3 regions of the Mesorhizobium sp. M0664 genome follow, and region 2 is predicted to be linked to each of the others. Evidence: predicted binding sites of a transcription regulator. Region 2 holds the regulator's gene; each other region holds the start of a gene.
The links. The regulator PhoB, encoded in region 2, activates phosphate uptake and scavenging genes when phosphate is short. The targets are predictions, from matches to a motif close to TGTCATNNANCTGTCAT.
Positions count from the first base shown of each region.

Region 1: a site for PhoB is predicted at 1,895-1,911, ahead of NKI39_RS28460 (PhoX family protein). Genes of this name have one in related genera too.
Region 3: a site for PhoB is predicted at 2,537-2,553, ahead of phnF (phosphonate metabolism transcriptional regulator PhnF). Genes of this name have one in related genera too.

Region 1 is NZ_JAMYPW010000048.1:31,902-36,276, forward strand. Features, by position in the region: gene NKI39_RS28460 (PhoX family protein) at 1-1,828, opposite strand, end outside; gene NKI39_RS28465 (hypothetical protein) at 2,030-2,368, shown strand; gene NKI39_RS28470 (phosphatase PAP2 family protein) at 2,383-3,084, shown strand; partial or broken gene NKI39_RS28475 (sodium-independent anion transporter) at 3,344-3,592, shown strand; gene NKI39_RS28480 (SMP-30/gluconolactonase/LRE family protein) at 3,608-4,375, opposite strand, start outside.
Region 2 is NZ_JAMYPW010000004.1:182,144-186,518, reverse strand. Features, by position in the region: gene xylF (D-xylose ABC transporter substrate-binding protein) at 1-1,014, opposite strand, end outside; gene NKI39_RS08685 (ROK family protein) at 1,300-2,544, shown strand; gene phoB (phosphate regulon transcriptional regulator PhoB) at 2,554-3,243, opposite strand; gene phoU (phosphate signaling complex protein PhoU) at 3,260-3,967, opposite strand; gene pstB (phosphate ABC transporter ATP-binding protein PstB) at 4,000-4,375, opposite strand, start outside.
Region 3 is NZ_JAMYPW010000027.1:39,150-43,524, reverse strand. Features, by position in the region: gene NKI39_RS21965 (ABC transporter permease) at 1-650, shown strand, start outside; gene NKI39_RS21960 (zinc-binding alcohol dehydrogenase family protein) at 721-1,737, shown strand; gene phnF (phosphonate metabolism transcriptional regulator PhnF) at 1,756-2,499, opposite strand; gene phnG (phosphonate C-P lyase system protein PhnG) at 2,634-3,095, shown strand; gene phnH (phosphonate C-P lyase system protein PhnH) at 3,095-3,706, shown strand; gene NKI39_RS21940 (carbon-phosphorus lyase complex subunit) at 3,708-4,375, shown strand, end outside.

The sequences.
Region 1 (4,375 bases), on a different contig from region 2:
CAACGAAGGCGGTCTGGTCGTCCGGCGCAAACAGGGGACCGCACATTTCGGCGCCGATCGGCACGCGGAAGAACAGCTTTGATGTCGCCCGTGCCGTCCCCTCCGTATCGACAGCCCACAGACCATCGGTGCGGCCGGTGGCTTTCGGGCCTTGGCCGTCGGTGGCGACCCAGAGGCGGCCAGCCGAATCTACCGTGCAATTGTCCGGCATGCCGAACCAGCCATTGGCGGTGGTTGCGGTCGAGAAGGTGGCGCCGACGTCGGCCACAGCGGGATCGCCGCATTTCAGCAGGATTTCCCACCTGCCCTTTGTCGCGGTGAAATCACCGCCGTCCTCGACGATCTCGATGATGTGGCCAAAGGCATTTTCGGCACGCGGGTTGGCGGCGTCGACCTGGTCGGCCTTGCGCTTCGAATTGTTGGTCAGCATGACATAGACCTTGCCGTTGGCGGCATTGGGCTGGATGTCTTCCGGGCGGTCCATCTTGGTGGCGCCGAGCAGGTCGGCGGCGCGGCGCGTCTCGATCAGCACATCGGCCTCGCCGGCAAAGCCGTTCTCCGCCGTCAGCGGCCCTTGGCCGAAGACGATCGGCAGCCATTCGACCGAACCGTCGTCGGCAAACTTGGCGACATGCAAGGTGCCGTCGTCGAGCAAATCCATGTTGGCGGCGCGGTTGTCCGGATCGAACTTGCCTGTGGTGACGAACTTATAGACATAGTCGAAGCGCTCGTCGTCGCCGAGATAGAAGACGACACGGCCATCCTGGGCGACGATCGATTCGGCGCCCTCATGCTTGAAGCGGCCCATCGCGGTGCGCTTCCTCGGCGCCGAAGTCGCATCCTGGACGTCGACCTCGACGATCCAGCCGAAGCGGTTCGGCTCGTTCGGCTCCTTGCCGATGTCGAAACGGTCGTAATGCGCTGCCCATTCATAGGCACCTTCGGGAATGCCGAGGCGCTTGTAATTGGCCGCCTCCTTGTGGCCCTGCGGCAGCTCGCCCGAGAAATAGCCGTGGATGTTCTCCTCGGCCATGACATAGGTGCCCCACGGCGTGACGCCGCCGGCGCAATTGTTGATGGTGCCGATGACCTTCGTGCCGGTCGGATCGGCGCTGGTCTTGACGCGGTCGTGGCCGGCGACCGGGCCGGAGAGCGCGATCTCGGTGTTGGAGGTGATGCGGCGGTTGAGCTTGCCGTCGCGAACGACCTGCCATTTGCCTGATACCTTGCGTATCTCGACGATAGTGCCGCCATGCGCGGCCATCTCGACATCGACTTGCTCCTTGCTGAGGGGCGCCTGCTTGGCTTTGCCATCGACGATGGTGACGAGGCCCGGAAACATCAGGTGCGGATTGGTGTATTCGTGATTGACGACCAGCAGGCCGTGCTCGGCCGAGCCGTCGATCGGGATATAACCGACATAGTCGTTGTTGTAGCCGAATTGTCTGGCCTGGGCTTCCGCCGACTGTTTTGTCGGATCGAATCCCGGCGAATCGGCGAACAGCGGATCGCCCCAGCGCAGCAGCACGTCGGCGTCATAGCCAGGTGCGACGTGATGCTTGTCGTCGATGCCGGCCTCGAGCTCGTCGAAAGCGAAGGCGGAGCCTTCGGCGGCGCGGGCGTTGTCGGCGGTGATCAGCGCCAGCGGGCTGACGGTAGCGGCTATGGCCGAGACGGCAAGCGAACCCTTGAGGAAGCCGCGGCGTGAGAACCGCGCGGCGATGATCTCACCCATGGTGCGGTTGTCGGTGGGATTGGCTCCTGGCCCATCGTTTTCCTCGAGCAGGCTGGTGCGGAAATGGGCGTCAGGGGTGCGATGTTCGGTCATAGGGCCTGCCTCTGGCTGGATGGATTGCTGGAGCGTGTTGCCTGGCCAATCCGGTATTACCGGCAGGTCACAGTTTGATGACATGCCGGCTAAATTGCCACCTGCGATTTCGTATCCAACATCGGCCCCGCTTGACCGCGACCGGCGCTTCGGAAACAAGAGCTGCGGCAGGCGGTAGGGACCGCATCGGGAGGAACAAAAGTGAGTTTCTGGGGACTTGGGCAGCTCTGCGTCTCGACGGTGATCTTCCTGCTGGCGGCGATGGCCGCAAAACAGTGGGGGCTGGCGCCGAGCCTCGGCAAGATCGTGCTGACGTTGGCGCTCTACTCGCTGGGCAATCTGATCATGCTGAGGCTGATCCGTGAATTCGGCATGTCGGTGTCGTTCAGCCTGTCGGCGGTGATCCAGCTGGTGTCGGTGAATGTGGTGGCGCTGGTCTTCTTCGGCGAACGCGTCAATGCCTTGCAGGCAACCGGCATCGTGCTTGCCATCGCAGCTGTGGCGCTGATCACGCTCGGGCCCTATCTGCAAAGGCTGTAACTGCGATCGGGCCGATGAAGAAGATTGCAAGCAGACTGCCCAACTGGCTGGAGTTCCCGGTTCTGCTGGCCGGGCTGGTCATTGCCGGCGGGCTGTGGGGGTTCGAGGAGCTGATGGAGCTGGCGCGGGCGACCACGCCGCATGCCTTCGACACCGAAATCCTGCTTGCCTTCCGCAAGGCCGGCCAGCCCGACAATCCGATCGGACCGGCGTGGCTGGAAGGGGCGATGCGCGACATCACCAGCCTCGGCAGCGCCAGCGTACTGCTGCTGATCACGGCAGCAATGATCGTCTATCTGCTCCTTATCCGCAGGCCAGGCGCGGCGCTTCTCATGTTCGTCGCGGTAGCGGGCGGCCAGCTCCTGTCAAGCGTGCTGAAATTCGACATCGACCGGCCGCGCCCCGATCTGGTCTCGCATCTCGCCGATGTGGCATCGCTTTCGTTTCCGAGCGGCCACGCCATGCTGTCGGCGGTGACGTATTTGACGCTGGGCAGCATGGCGGCGCGGGTTTTGCCCGGGCGCACAACGAAGATCTATGTACTCGGGCTGGCGGTGCTGACGACAGTGGTGGTCGGCATCAGCCGCATCTATCTCGGCGTCCACTGGCCGTCCGACGTATTGGCCGGCTGGTGCGCCGGCTTTGCCTGGGCGATGCTGTGCTGGCTTGCGGCACGGTTCCTGCAGCGATGGCTTGGGCGGGCCGACGGCACCTGACTCAAATCAGCCTGTTGATCAGGCCATGACCGCAGCCTGCCAGCAGGAAAACCATCGACAGCAAGGCTGTCGAGGTTGCCAACGCTTTGAATATCTTCACCCGCTCATCCTTTTGAAGTCGTTCCTGTGAAATCGGGATCGCAGCGGATGTCCCGCCAAACGATGCCGAGGTTTGTAGCATGACAGCGCATCGGCTGGCAAAGAGTGCTGCATGTTTGGAGGCAGATCATCAATCCTTGGTGCAGGAAGACGTCGCCGCCCGCGCCAGCGCAGGAACTTCATCCTCGACTGTTCGGCGGTGCCGTTCTTCGATTCGACGGCAGCCAATGTCATCGAGGGCGCGGCCCACAAGGCGAGCCGCGCCGGCGTTCGCTTCATTATATCAGGCGCTTCAGCGCAGGATACGCCGCATGCTGATCAACCACGGCGTCAAGCGGCCGCTGGTGACTTACGCGCCTCGATCACGGATGCGCGGGCGCAGCTGAGGAGAGCCGCGCCCGCCGCTTGAGCTGGCAACGCCGGCTTAGTCGAGGCCCAACGCTGAGACCTCGCCCTCGTTCATCAGCGGCACGAAGATTGTCGACCTGCCGTCGGTGCCGATGTCGGCGCTGCCCGGCTTGAACGTCGCAACCGCTTGCGGCGTGCCGCCGGCTTTGTAGCGGTAGAGCGTGCCGGTCATATACGCGGTGGCGTAGATGCTGCCGCCGATGGCAACGACGCCATCGAGGTTGGCAAACTTTTCCGCGCCAGCCAGTGGCGAAACGGCCTTGGTAGCAAGATCGACCGAGAGCAGGCCGCCCGGCTCCGCGGTGCTGAAGTCGGGCTTGATGCCCTTGCCCCAGGAAGCGACGATCAGCCGGCCGCCATCGGCGAAGATGCCATTCGGCGAAGCAAGCGCCGCATCCCTGACGAACAGTTCGGGCCGGTCGCGGTCGATGCGATAGATCGTATCGGCAAGCATATCCGTGACGTAGACATTGCCGGATGCATCAGCGGTCATGTCGTTGAGAAAGACCGCGTTCGGCACGTCGATCGTCGATGTTAGCTTGCCGCTTGCGAGGTCGACGACGCGCACATGGGTGAGGTCGGCGACGTAGAGTTTGCCGCCGACAATCGCCATGCCCTTGGGCGCGTCCATGCCGTCGGTCCAGTGTTGCGTGACTAGCTTGCCGTCCATCGACAGGATCGACAGATAGCCGTTGCCGTCGGCTTCGCCGGGATTGCCGACGATGTTCGAGACGATAACGCGCTGGCCGGCGGCGTCGAACAGCGCCGATTCAGGCTGCTCGAG
Region 2 (4,375 bases):
CGTCACGCCGGCGCAGACCTCTTCTTTCTTGATCCAGCCGGCGTCGATGACGACGTTGAGGTTGTCCTTGGTGATGGCGACCGGGGTCAGGAACAGCGACTTGACGGTATTGCCGCCGGGCGTGGTGAAATCCTTCACGCCGGCAATGTCGGTCATCTGCTTGCCGTCGGCCAGCTGCGAGGCGATCTCGGCGGCATTCTTGCCGAGCTCGCGCGCATCCTTCCACACCGACACGGTCTGTGTGCCGAGCGCGATGCGGTTCAGCGCGGCGTGGTCGCCGTCCTGGCCCGAAACCGGAACCGATCCGGCCAGCCCTTGCGCTGTCAGCGCGGCGACGACGCCGCCGGCAGTGCCGTCATTGGCCGCGACCACGGCATCGACCTTGTTGTCGTTGGCGGTCAGGAACTGTTCCATGTTCTTCTGAGCGTTGGCCGGCAGCCAGCCGTCGGTATAGGCCTCGCCGACATTCTTGATCTTGCCGCTGTCTATTGCCGCCTTCAGCACCTCCATCGAACCGGCAAACAGGAAATCGGCATTCGGATCGGAACCCGAACCCTTGATGAAGACATAGTTGCCTTCCGGCTTCACCTTGAAGACTTCCCGGGCCTGCATGCGGCCGACTTCCTTGTTGTCGAAGGTCAGGTAAAAGACGTCCTTGTTCTCGATCAGCCGGTCGTAGCCGACAACCGGAATACCTTCGTCCAGCGCCTTTTGCACGGCCGGCCCGATGGCCGAGGCGTCCTGCGCCAGGATGATCAGTGCGTTGGCGCCCTGCGAGATCAGGCTCTCGACGTCGGTGAGCTGCTTGCCGGGGTTGGACTGTGCGTCGGCGGAAATATACTTGTCGCCTGCGGCCTCGATGGCCGCCTTCATTGCGGCCTCGTCGGTCTTCCAGCGCTCTTCCTGGAAGTTCGACCAGGAAACGCCGATGACCTTGTCTTTAGCCTGCGCCACCGACGCCAGCGCCAGCGTCATGGCGACACCCGCCAGAATGGCGGTCGTGAATTTCTTCATCATATCCTCCCTGCGCCGCGTACGGCGTGACCAATTGGCTCAAAGACCAGCTTAGAAGCTCTAATTTTTTCGAGCCTCGAAAAAATACTGGTCCGATCTCCGGCTGCTGTCAACATCGATTCTGATGGATTTTGATGACTCTGCGAGTTTTTTCGAGCGTCGGAATAAACGATGACAGCGCCACCTGCATCTGACACTATTTGCCTCATCCGACACTATTTGTCGGACATTACCGACGGCTTCCGGTTCATGAGCGGCCGCGGCAACCGGGAGGAAAGCAAAACAATGTCGGTCGGAATCCGCCATGACGATTTGCGCCGGCGCAACCGGGCGATGGTGATCTCGGCGGTGCGCCGGGCCGGCCAGCCATCGCGTACTGAGATCGCAGCTACCACCGGCCTCAGTCATTCGACCATATCGGCGATTTCTTCCGACCTGATACGGGAAGGCATCCTCGCCGAGAGCAAGCCAAGTGAGCCCGTTTCGTTGAAACGCGGTCGTCCGCAAGTCGGCCTCGCCCTCAACCCGGAAGCGGCGGCGGTGCTGACCGTGGTGTTGTCGCTGAATTTCCTTTCGGCCGCCATTATCGACTACACGGGACAGGTGGTCGCCGAGGAACAGCGCCGGCTGGACACGCTGACTATGCCGCGCGACGAGCTGATCCGTGAATGCATGGCCATCGTCCGGCGCCGGCTGCAGGATCCAGATCTTGACGTCCGCAGTGTCGCCCGCATCGCCCTGGCGATTCAGGGCATTACCGACTCCCCTGCACGCGCCATGCTGTGGTCGCCGATCACGCCGCAGACCGACATCGCCTTTGCCGACATGCTGGAGGACGAATTCGGCATCCCGGCAACGGTGGAGAACGACTGCAACATGATGGCGGTGGCTTTGCGCTGGCGCAATCCGGATCGCTATCGCGATGACTTCATCGCCATCCTGCTTTCGCATGGCATCGGCATGGGGCTGGTGCTGAAGGGCGAACTGTTCACCGGGACGCATTCCTCGGGCGGCGAATTTGGCCACATGATCCATCGTCCGGGCGGCGCGCTCTGCCGTTGCGGGCGGCGCGGCTGCATCGAGGCGTATGCCGGCAACTACGCCATCTGGCGCAACGCCAGGCAGATGAGCGAAGACAGCGAACCGGTCGCCGACGTCAGCGACGCCGACATGCGCGCACTGGCGGCCCGGGCGCGCGAGAAAGATGGGCCGGAACGCGAGGCCTACCGCAAGGCCGGCGAAGCGCTGGGTTTCGGTCTCGGCTCGCTGTTCGCGCTGATCGATCCGGCACCGGTCGCGATGGTCGGCGCCAGTGCCGCCGCCTTCGATCTGATCGAGCCGGCCTTGCGGAAGGCAATCGCCCAGACCGCCGGCGGCCAGCATTCAGGCTCGATCTCCTTCGATACAGAGCCGAACGAATTGCCTCTGATCCGCGAAGGCTGCGCGATGCGGGCGTTAAGCTTCGTCGACCAGGAGATTTTCGCGCCGGGCGCGCAAATGAGGCCCAGCGTCAGAAAGAACGTAGCCTGACCAGGCGGGTCAATCTTCCCTGATCGCATAGCCGGCGCCGCGGATGGTGCGGATGACATCCGGCATCCGGCCGTTGTTGACGGCTTTGCGCAGCCGCCCGACATGCACGTCGACGGTGCGTTCGTCGATGTAGATTGTCTCCCCCCAGACATTATCGAGTAACTGGCTGCGCGAGAAGACACGGCCCGGATGCCGCATCATGAACTCGAGCAGCCGGAATTCGGTCGGCCCGAGCCTGATTTCGCTCTTCTTGCGATAGACCCTGTGCGATTCGCGATCGAGCACGATGTCGCCGACCTTCAGCACGCTGGACAGCACTTCCGGCTTGGCGCGCCGCAGCAGCGCCTTGACCCTGGCCATGAATTCCGGTGTCGAAAACGGCTTGACCAGATAGTCGTCGGCGCCGGTCGAAAGACCGCGCACCCGGTCGCTCTCCTCGCCGCGCGCGGTCAGCATGATGATCGGCAGCCGCTCGGTTTCGGGGCGCACCCGCAACCGACGACAGAGCTCGATGCCGGAAACCGCTGGTATCATCCAGTCGAGCACCAAAAGGTCGGGCACATTCTCCTGCAAACGGATCTCGGCTTCGTCGCCGCGTGTCACCACCTCGACCTGGTAGCCTTCGGATTCGAGATTGTAGCGGAGCAGCACACCCAACGGCTCCTCGTCCTCCACCACCATTATGCGTGGTGCGATCATCGGCTGGGCACCCCCATCATGTCACCGGTGCGGACATTGTCGTTTCGTCCTGCTTCGGACGATTGACCGGCAATTGCTCGCCGGTCAGCACATAATACGCATTTTCGGCGATGTTGGTGACATGGTCGCCGATCCGCTCCAGATTCTTGGCGCAGAACAGCAGGTGCGTGCAAGCGGTGATGTTGCGCGGATCTTCCATCATGTAGGTCAACAGCTCGCGGAACACGGACGTGTATTTAACGTCGATGCGCTCGTCGGCGGCACGAAGCTTGGCCAACGCGGCCGCATCGCCTGCAGCATATTCCTCGATGACACCCTGCACCTGGATGAGAACCAGCTGCGCCATCGCGTCGATGGAATGCGACAGGTCCCGCGGCGTGGCGCTGAGGCCGACCGCACTCACGCGCTTGGCGATATTCTTGGCAAGGTCGCCGATGCGTTCGAGGTCGCCCGCCATGCGGATCGCTCCGACCACATGGCGAAGATCGTGGGCCATCGGCTGGCGTTTGGCGATCAGGGTGATGGCGCGGTCGTCCAGTTCGCGTTGACGCGCATCCATGATGGCGTCGTCGGAAACGACGCGTTGCGCCAGCACGTTGTCGGAATTCAACAGCGCCTTGGTTGCCCCGCCGACCATCGAACCGGCGAGGTCGGCCATGTCGCGGATCAGCTTGCTGATCTGCTCGAGATCCTCGTCGAAAGAAGCGACTGTGTGTTCGCCCATGGTCCTGTCCTCATATGCATGATCGGAACGGCTCAGCCGAAGCGGCCAGTGATGTAGTCCTGCGTGCGCTTCTCGCGGGGCGACGTGAATATCTTCTCGGTCCGGTCGAACTCGACCAGTTCACCCAGATACATGAACGCCGTCTGGCGCGACACGCGCGCCGCCTGCTGCATGTTGTGGGTGACGATGACGATCGTGTAGTCGGCTTGCAATTCGTCGATCAGTTCCTCGATCTTGGCAGTCGACAGCGGGTCGAGCGCCGAAGCCGGTTCGTCGAGCAGAATGACTTCCGGCTTCACCGCCACGGTGCGGGCGATACAGAGCCGCTGCTGCTGGCCGCCGGACAGGCTCAAGCCGCTGGCGTTGAGCTTGTCCTTGACCTCGCTCCACAGCGCGGCGCGCTTCAAC
Region 3 (4,375 bases), on a different contig from region 2:
TACTGGTCGGCGTCGCCATCGGCATGTTCCATGGGTTCGGCATCGTCAAGATGGGCCTGCCGCCCTTCATCATCACCCTGGCAACGCTGACCTCGCTGCGCGGCATCGGTCTGTTGATGACCAATGGCAACTCGATCTCGATCAACAACGACGCCTTCCAGACGTTCTCGCGCAGTTCCTTCGCCGGCGTCCCCAATCTGTTCTGGATGGTGATCCTGGTCGGCATCCCAGCCTACATCTTCCTGCACCACAGCCGCTGGGGCCGCTATCTGTTCTCGGTCGGCTCCAACGCCGAGGCGTCGCGCCTGTCAGGCGTCAACGTCCAGCGCACCATCTACATGGCCTACACGCTGTCGGGGCTGTGTGCGGCCTTCGTCGGCGTGCTGCTTGCCTCGCGCATCGGCATCGGCAATCCGACGCAGGCCGAGGGCTGGGAATTGCAGGCGATCGCCTCCTCGGTGATCGGCGGCACCTCGCTGTTCGGCGCTGTCGGCTCCGTGCACGGACCGCTGCTCGGCGCCTTCATCCTTGCCACCATCAACAACGGCGCCAATCTGCTCAACGTCAACGCCTTCTGGCAGCGCATCATCACCGGCGTGCTGATCATCGTCATCGTCTATTTCGACGGGCTGCGCCGCCGCGGCAAATAGACTGCCTCCCAACAACCGCCGGCCTCGCGACAGCAGGGCCGGCGGTGCCATGAACCGACTGGATTGAAGCATGAAAGCCGTCGTCTGCCGCTCGCCCGGCGAACTTGTCCTCGAAGATCGTCCGGCGCCTGGCGCGCCCCCCGCCGGCTGGGCGCTGGTCGCCGTCAGCCATGTCGGCATCTGCGGCACCGACTATCACATCTTCGAAGGCAAGCACCCGTTCCTCGCCTATCCCCGCATCATGGGCCACGAGGTTTCTGGCACCGTGATCGAGGTTGGCGAGGACGTCGATCTCGCCGTCGGCGAAGCGGTGAACGTCAATCCCTATCTCGCCTGCGGCAAATGCATCGCCTGCCGGCAAGGCAAGCCGAATTGCTGTGTCATGATCGAGGTGCTCGGCGTCCACCGCGACGGCGCCATGTGCGAGCAGATCCTGGTGCCGGCGCAAAATCTTTATCCGGCACACGGCCTGTCGCTGGCCGATGCTGCCGCCGTCGAATTCCTGGCGATCGGCGCCCATGCCGTGCGGCGCTCGCTCGCTGATCCAGGTGCGCGCACACTGGTCATCGGTGCAGGCCCGATCGGGCTCGGCACGGCGCTGTTCGCCCGCATCGCCGGGCTAGACGTGATGCTGCTCGACATGAGTGCGGAGAGGCTGGGTTTCGCCGAAAGCGAACTCGGCTTCGCGACCCTCGACGGCTCGCGGGGCGCTGCTGCCGACCTGGTGCGGGAAGCAACCGGCGGCGACGGCTTCGACGTGGTTTTCGATGCCACCGGCAACACCCGGTCGGTGCAGTCGGCCTTCGCCCATGTCGCGCACGGCGGGGCGCTGGTCCTGGTCAGCGTCGTCAAGGACGACATCGCCTTTTCCGATCCCGAATTCCACAAGCGCGAGATGATGCTGATCGGCAGCCGCAACGCCCTGCGTGCCGATTTCGACCATGTCGCCGCCTCGATCCGCAACGGCGCGCTGCCGCTGGCAAAGCTGGTCACCCACCGCACCACGCTTGGCGAGACGCCGCACGACCTCGCCCGCTGGGCGCATGAGAAGTCCGGCCTGATCAAGGCCGTCATTCAAGTCGGATGATGCCAGGGCTGCCGCATCTCAGAGCGCCGACAATTTGAGCTCGATCCGCTCGGCCGGGAAGCGCGACTCCGAAAACTGTATCGGCTGACCGTCGGGCGTGACGTTGACGGCGACCGTCACTAGCACGATGGCGCCGGGCTGCAGCTCGAGGTCAGCAAGGTCGGCGGCATCGGCATGGCGCGCCGACAGCACGGTCGATTGCCTGAGATAGTCGTCGATGCCGAAACGTGCCAGCGATGCGGTGATCGAACCGGTTTCCGCCATGGCGGCATCGATGCCGGCAAAGCGCTTGGCATCGAACCAGCCGGCAGCGCGGGACACCGGCATTCCATCGGCTTCGCCGCGCGTTTCCAGGCGTATCACATCGGCGCCCGTCGCAAGGCCTAAGCCCTCTGCGACACGACGGTTGGCCGGCTCGACCGATGACGCGAGTAAGGTGATATGCCGCTCGGACGCCTGTCCTTGCAATCCCTCGGAAAAGCGGGTGCGAGCGCCGATCGGATAAGACAGCCGCTTGCGCGACAGCACGAAGGTGCCGCGCCCCTGCTCCGCCCTGAGCACGCCCTCCTGCACCAGCGCTGCGATAGCGCTACGCACCGTATGGCGGTTGACGCCATAGCGTCCGGCCAACGCGATCTCCGGCGGCAGCGCGGCATTCTCGGGAAAATCGCCGACGGCGATCGAATGCAGTATCTGGTCGGCGATCTGCCGCCACAGCGCGACACCGCTGCGCCGCTCGATGCGGTTGGCTTGTCCGATCATCTCCCGCCCCAATTCTTTGCGCCGATCTTTTGGCCGGTGTCACGTGCCCGTCATGGACACGCGCTAGATAACGAGTATAATTTGTATAGTTGTCTATATCAATAGACAAATTCACGCAAACGAGGAGTACGGCCATGCGAGGACGGGAAGCGCGAGAGCAGGCCGAGCGCAAGGCCGTGATGGCGACGCTGGCGCAATCGGCCGGCGAAGACATCGTCCGCCTGTGGGACGAAACCGGCCTGCCTTGCGAAGCGGAACTTCTGCGTGGCCCCGAAACCGGCCTGGTTACGGTACGCGGCCGCATCGGCGGCGGTGGTGCCCCTTTCAATGTCGGCGAGGCGACGGTCACCCGTGCCACGGTGCGGCTTGCGTCCGGCCATGTCGGCCACTGCTACGCACTTGGTCGCGACAAGCAGAAGGCAAGGCTGGCGGCGATCGCCGATGCGCTGTGGCAGGACCCGGCCCACCGCAATGAGGTCGAGATCAGGATCGTTGCGCCATTGCAGGCGGCACTGGCCAAGGCGCGTGAACAGCGCCGCGCCGAGACGGCGGCGACCAAGGTCGATTTCTTCACCATGGTGCGCGGAGAAGACTGATGGATATCGCCACTCAATCCATTGAAGGCGGCTTCGCCGATCCGGTATTCAATGCCCAGACCGTATTCCGTGCCGTGATGGACGCGATGGCGCGGCCAGGCAGTGTGCAGCCGCTGCCGGCCCTCGCCCACCCCCCGGTGCCGCTGTCGGCCACCGCCGGGGCCGTTGCGCTGGCGCTGTGCGATAACGACACGCCGCTCTGGCTCGACCACGCCTTGCAGGCTTCAGCGACGGTGAAATCCTGGCTTGGCTTTCATACCGGCGCGCCGCTGGCCAACACCCCGGCCGACGCGCATTTCGCGCTGATCGCCACGCCGGCCGAGATGATGGCGCTCGACGGGTTTTCGCAAGGCACCCAGGATTATCCCGATCGCTCCACGACGCTGATCCTCGAGGTCAGCGATCTTGTCTCCGGCGCTCCGCTGCTGCTCGAAGGCCCGGGCATCGAGAAGACGGCGACGATCGCGCCGGCGCAAATGCCGCGCCATTTCGTCGAGCAATGGAAGCAGAACAACCAGCGTTTTCCGCGTGGCGTCGACATCATCCTCGCCACGTCCGAAGCAATTGCCTGCCTGCCGCGCACGACGCGCATCAAGACGATGGAGGCATAGGATGTATGTCGCGGTAAAGGGTGGCGAAGCGGCCATTCGCAACGCCCACAAACTGCTCGCCGACCGCCGGCGCGGCGACCGCTCGGTGCCCGCACTTCGCCTCGACCAGATCGTCGAGCAGCTGGCGCTCGGCGTCGACCGGGTGATGAGCGAAGGTTCGCTCTACGACCGGGAATTGGCGGCACTCGCCATCGTCCAGGCGCGCGGCGACATGATCGAGGCGATCTTCCTGGTTCGCGCCTATCGCACGACGCTGCCGCGTTTCGGCTACACAAGGGCGATCGACACCGGCACGATGCTGGTCGAGCGACGGGTGTCGGCGACCTACAAGGACCTGCCCGGCGGCCAGCTGCTCGGCCCGACTTTCGACTACACCCACCGCCTGCTCGATCCCGAGCTCGCCGCCGGCGGCGATGTCGCCGAACCGGAGCAGCGCGCAGGCGAGGCGGAAGCCATGCCGCGCGTCTCGGCCATCCTCGCCCGCGAAGGCCTGATCGAGCCCGACGGCGACATGCCTGGGGATCATACCCTCGGCGACATCACCCGCGAGCCGCTCGAATTCCCGATGGCGCGCGACATCCGCCTGCAGGCGCTGTCGCGCGGCGACGAGGGGTTTCTGCTGGCGCTCGGCTATTCCACCCAGCGCGGCTACGCGCGCAACCATCCCTT